Linked DNA regions of Prochlorococcus marinus subsp. marinus str. CCMP1375. The protein of the gene in region 1 interacts with the protein of each later gene in a pairwise test. Links are inferred from orthologs where the notes say so. Each region holds a gene or a part of one and is shown on either strand. Other genes may lie near its edges.

Region 1 (2,936 bases):
ATCTGGGGAATCATCTGTTTTTTCTCAATTACAACCTTCTTAGGGGGGCTACTTGTAACGAAAGGGAGAGAACCCATTAATAGCAATCAAATCCATATCAAGGGTGCTGCAAATACTCCCAATAGAGAAATAGTTAAGGCTATGGGTATTAATTTGCCAACATCCCTTTTAGAAATAAATCCAAAACAACTAGAAAACAATCTTCAAAAGAATTTACCGATAAAAGCTGTTGCAATTAGTCGAAGGATTGCTCCACTAGGAATTGACGTACAAATTTTAGAAAGAGAGCCCATAGCTTTTGCTCTAAGGAAACAAGGCAATAATCAAGAAAAAGGAATGGTTGATAAAGAAGGTTATTGGATACCCATTATTAATGGCACTAATGAATCTTCAAACACATCAAAAGGTCTCATTATTGATGGCTGGGACCCTAGCAAAAAAGATCTGATTAAATTTCTCTTGAGAAATCAGACTAGTCTTGGCAGCCCTCTTAAAAGAGTTATTTTCAATCCAAATGGAAATATAAGCCTCCAAACAGAGTTTTTTAAATTTGTTCATCTAGGGAACAAATCAAACTTGTTAGACCAGCAATTGAAAGCAATTGCTCAATTGTCTAAGTCACTCCCAAATAAATTAACTGACACGTCCGAAATTATTCTCAACTTAAAAAATCCCTCAAAACCAAAATTGTTTTTACCAAATGAAAAAAATAATTAGAAAAAACACCTCTTCAAAGCCATGAAAATCTGGAGAAAAGTCAGTGAACTCTGATTTATCTCCTTAAAGAAAGACGAGACTTTCTTGAAAAACCCAACAGATCTCCAAAGCCAGTCATAATGCACCAAAAATCATTCATCTAAATCCCGAGTATGGTGATGGCTATGGGAAACAATTCAAACTCGTCCATTAGATCAGAGAGCATTCAACCAAGCCAGAATGCCCGCATTGAAGTAATTGGCGTAGGTGGTGGTGGCAGCAATGCTGTAAATCGAATGATTCTTAGTGATCTTCAAGGGGTCTCATACAGAGTTCTCAATACTGATGCACAAGCTTTGTTGCAATCTTCGGCTGAGAATAGAGTTCAACTTGGTCAAACATTAACTCGAGGCCTAGGAGCTGGAGGGAACCCAAGTATTGGAGAGAAAGCTGCAGAAGAATCTAGAGCAGAGCTTCAACAAGCTTTAGAAGGTGCCGATTTGGTATTTATTGCCGCTGGCATGGGTGGAGGAACAGGCACTGGAGCAGCACCAGTAGTTGCAGAAGTAGCCAAACAAAGCGGAGCCCTTACTGTCGCAATAGTTACTAAACCATTTAGTTTTGAAGGTCGCCGCAGAATGCGTCAAGCAGATGAAGGTATCGCCAAGCTCACAGAAAGTGTTGACACTTTAATTGTCATCCCTAACGATCGCCTTAAAGATGCAATTGCAGGAGCGCCCCTTCAAGAAGCATTTAAAAATGCAGATGATGTTTTACGAATGGGAGTGAAAGGCATAACCGACATAATCACTTTGCCTGGTCTTGTAAATGTGGACTTTGCGGACGTTCGCTCTGTAATGACTGAAGCTGGAACATCATTACTTGGAATAGGCATTGGATCTGGTCGTTCTAGAGCCGCCGAAGCCGCTCAAGCAGCAATAAACAGTCCTTTATTAGAAGCTGGTCGTATAGATGGAGCAAAAGGCTGCGTAGTAAATATTACAGGCGGGAAAGACATGACATTAGAAGACATGACCTCTGCTTCAGAGGTTATTTACGATGTTGTAGACCCAGAAGCAAATATTATTGTTGGCGCAGTTATTGATGAAGCTCTTGAAGGGGAAGTTCAAGTAACTGTAATTGCAACTGGTTTTGATGGGAATCAGCCTTACACCAAGCAAAAAGCAGGTGCTAAATTATCTCCTCAATCTCTATATCGACAAACACCAAACAAAGAGCCTGGAGCAAGTATCCCTGAATTCCTAAGACTTAGACAACTTAGGCGTGATCAGTAAAATCAAGGCTTTAATTTAGGTGACCCGGAATCCACGCCAGATTCAAGCATCCCTTGTGGCTGCTACCTTCCGGTCCTGACCAGATTTAGGCGTCGAAGCCGCATGGGCCCGAGTCTCCTAAAGTTTAGCAATCCAAATCTCTTAGCAAACAAGCTAAATGCTTCCTAAGGAATTAGTTCGATTTAAAGAACTTGGAAATCAAATCACAATCCTCACTGCTTGGGACAGCCTTTCTTCGGCAATTGTTGAAGCTGCAGGAGCAGATGTTGTTCTTGTAGGGGACTCACTAGCAATGTTCATTCATGGGCATACCACAACATTGCCTGTAACTCTTGAACAAATGCTCCATCACACTCAAGCTGTTGGGAGAGGTTTTTTAAGTCCAAAAAATAAGCAACCTCTAGTAGTTTGTGATCTTCCATTTCTGAGTTATCAATGTGGAGAAGATAAAGCCGTAGCGGCAGCTGGAACCTTACTGAAAAACTCTTGTGCTGCAGCTGTAAAAATCGAAGGAGCTGAACCTGAAGTCATTTCAGTTATTGAAAGGCTTATTCGAATGGGCATACCTGTAATGGGGCACCTTGGCTTAACCCCACAATCAGTTAATAATCTTGGGTATCATCGACAAGCTGAAGACGCATTGGGGCAAGAAAAGTTAGTCACTCAGGCTCTAAAAATTGAACAGGTTGGCTGCTTTTCAGTAGTCTTAGAACATGTCCCTTCAAAAGTTGCCAGTAAAGTAACTCAAATGCTCAAAATCCCTGTAATAGGAATTGGTGCAGGAGAGGAATGTGATGGTCAAGTAAGAGTAACCGCAGATTTACTAGGCCTTACAGACAAACAGCCTCCATTTGCAAAACCCCTTATAGATGGAAGGTCCTTATTTATAGAATCACTTACAAGTTGGGTTGATCAATTGAGGAATTAAGTAAAGACTCATACCAC
Region 2 (2,914 bases), 350 kb from region 1 along the record:
TTGACTTTTAGTACCAAGTCGCCCCCACCAAAAACCTAGTAGCATCAATGCAGGAATTTGAGAAGATCCGTCAAGATTAATGGTATCTAGAATAGTACCTAAACAAAAGCCCGCAAAAAGACCTGCTAAAGGTCCTTCAATAAGCGCCCAAGGTAATAACCATAATTGAGCCCATCTTGCTCCTACTCCACCAAGCATTAACCAAGAGGGAGAAGAAAGTATCAACAACGGCACTAATAAAACTAAAAACTTATAAATAGTTTTTTTCTGCTCTTTCCTCATTTAAACCTTAGGATTTGAACCCAATCAATAGCTTCTGGTGAGGCAATTAACTGAACAACAGCATATGGTGAAGGTAAATTATCGCTATTGATTAGCTGAATCACTGCTACTGGAAGATTTGGTGGAACTAATGTGCTGGCAGGCGAAGTACTAATAATATCTCCAACTTTTGCATTAGGAACTTTTTCCAAAAAATTTAATTGAGGGCGATTAGTACCAATTCCCACTAACACACCATGAACCTTTTTATTTTCTATCCATACCCCTAATTTAGAACCAGGGTCTGTAAGCAGACGTGTTCGGGAGGTAGTAGGAGTAACACTCTGAATAATCCCTAAAAGGCCACCAGGTCCCATCACTGCATCCCCTCTTTGTATAGAATGATTAGACCCTTTATTAAGCTCCAATTGCTGCCAAAAGTCTCTAGACCTTCTAGAAATAACAGCCGCAGAGATAATATCTTTATTAGATGAATTCTTTAAATCTAATAATGTTCTCAAACGTTGATTATCCTTTTCTAATAAATCCAATCTTATTTGTTGTTCAAGATTAATCCCATTGGTTATCCATTCTTTCTGAGCTGTTCCAGGCCAAAAAGGTCTAGAAATAAATGCAAAAGAATCTAATAAAAATGCCCCCTTAGTTAATCGAACAAATATAAGAAATAAAGTAAAAGCAAACCCATACCACAAATTCCTTTTATACCACCAACGAAAAGCAGCCTTTCGTCGAGGGTTAATCATAGAATTAATCCCTTACAGCATTTCTAGCAAATTCAGGTGTATCAACTACCCGTCGCAATCGCTTGAAATTGTCGAGAACTTGGCCACACCCATTTACCACACATAGCAGTGGCTCTTCAGCCACATGAGTAAAGATGCCGGTTTCATGGCTGACAAGATCACTGATTCCTCTAACTAATGCTCCACCGCCTGCAAGCATAATTCCTCTATCAACAATATCTGCTGCTAATTCAGGAGGAGTCCGTTCTAAAACTCTTTTGACTGCATCAACAATTTTATTTAAAGGCTCAGCCATGGCTTCTCTAATATCACCTGCCTGCAAAGTAATTGAACGAGGCAATCCAGATAACAAATGCAGACCACGAACATCCATTGATTGCATATCAAAATCATTATTTGGGAAAGCAGATCCAATACGAATTTTGATTTCTTCGGCTGTCCTCTCCCCAACAACAAGATTATGCACCTTCTTTAAATAAACACCGATTGAATCATTAATTTCATCTCCAGCAACTCGAACAGATTCACTCAAAACAGTGCCTCCCAAGCTAAGGACTGCTACCTCTGTTGTACCACCACCAATATCAACAATCATTGTTCCTATTGCTTCGGTCACTGGAAGATGTGCCCCGATAGCAGCAGCTACAGGTTCGTCAATCAAATGAACTTCCCTAGCTCCAGCTAAACCAGCCTCTCGAACCGCACGACGCTCCACACTAGTTACACCACTTGGGATTCCAACGACTAACCTAGGAGCAATAATTCCACGACCTTCATTACACTTTTGAATAAATGTTTTCAACATTTGCTCAGCAGCATCAAAATCAGCAATTACTCCATCTCGTAAAGGTCTAACTGCTCTAATGTTTCCAGGAGTACGCCCAAGCATCATCTTTGCATCGTCTCCAACGGCTAGTGGTTCACCTTCTTCTAAATCCATTGCCACTACAGAAGGTTCTTCTAAAACTATTCCTTTACCCTGGACATAAATCAATGTGTTGGCTGTGCCAAGATCAATACCAATATCACGAGAAAGTCTGAAACGTCTTAAAAACACGATTGTTTGTATTTGTGACTAGTAACTTACACTAGTAAAACTATCTAGAAAAAACATAAGTATTTCTTTTCTAAAACATGGCAAATAAATCCAGCTATAGTTAATTCGATGTTTTCTAAAAAAATTAGATAGTGACCATTAATTCTATTAATCTAGTTGGAAGAGCCGGCAGAGATCCTGAAGTCAGATATTTCGAATCAGGTACCATAGTTGCAAATTTTACAATTGCAGTAAATAGACGAAGTCGTAATGAAGAACCTGATTGGTTTAATCTCGAAATTTGGGGAAAGCAAGCACAAGTAGCAGCAGATTACGTAAAGAAAGGATCTTTATTGGGAATAACTGGAAGCTTTAAGCAAGATCAATGGAAAGACAAAAATACAGGAGAGAATAAATCCAAGCCTGTAATTAGAGTAGACCGACTTGAATTATTGGGTAGCAAAAAAGATTCTTTTAACAACGGAGTGTCAAACAATCAATCTCATATAAATCAACAAAATCCTAATGATATTCCATTCTAATTTTTCTTTTTAGTAAAAATCCTACGTATCAATACCCAAACAACCAAAGACAATGCTGTAAATAATAGTAGGACCTTAATACTTCCTGAAATAGGTTCCAACCATACTTCTACATTGCTATAACTTTCTCCTAAAAATATTCCAGCAACAGTTAACAAAATTGTCCAAACCAGACTTCCAGCAGCTGTCCAAATAATGAAAGGTAGAAAAGGCATTAACTCAATTCCAGCAGGAACAGAAATTAATGTTCTAATTCCAGGTACTAGCCTTCCCCAGAAAACTAATGCATTGCCATGTCTATCAAACCAACT

The links.
Region 2: the proteins of ftsZ (region 1) and PRO_RS08775 interact in binary tests that used the Escherichia coli proteins (3 or more experiments, as listed by UniProt). The link is inferred for Prochlorococcus marinus subsp. marinus str. CCMP1375 from one-to-one orthologs.

Annotation. Positions count from the first base shown.
Region 1 is NC_005042.1:1,285,880-1,288,815, forward strand. The notes cover bases 56-2,933. They hold ftsZ (cell division protein FtsZ), read left to right. Parts: upstream 56-875; coding sequence 876-1,991; downstream 1,992-2,933. Other genes in these bases: PRO_RS06810 (cell division protein FtsQ/DivIB), read left to right, coding at 56-717; panB (3-methyl-2-oxobutanoate hydroxymethyltransferase), read left to right, coding at 2,149-2,919; hemW (radical SAM family heme chaperone HemW), read right to left, coding at 2,888-2,933. Outside these bases: more of PRO_RS06810, read left to right, coding at 1-55; more of hemW, read right to left, coding at 2,934-2,936. UniProt on the Escherichia coli protein: Essential cell division protein that forms a contractile ring structure (Z ring) at the future cell division site. The regulation of the ring assembly controls the timing and the location of cell division.
Region 2 is NC_005042.1:1,635,199-1,638,112, forward strand. Bases 57-2,912 are described here. They hold PRO_RS08775 (rod shape-determining protein), read right to left. Parts: upstream 2,083-2,912; coding sequence 1,030-2,082; downstream 57-1,029. Other genes in these bases: PRO_RS08765 (hypothetical protein), read right to left, coding at 57-282; mreC (rod shape-determining protein MreC), read right to left, coding at 279-1,025; PRO_RS08780 (single-stranded DNA-binding protein), read left to right, coding at 2,214-2,603; PRO_RS08785 (DedA family protein), read right to left, coding at 2,600-2,912. In the rest of the region: more of PRO_RS08765, read right to left, coding at 1-56; more of PRO_RS08785, read right to left, coding at 2,913-2,914. UniProt on the Escherichia coli protein: Forms membrane-associated dynamic filaments that are essential for cell shape determination. Acts by regulating cell wall synthesis and cell elongation, and thus cell shape.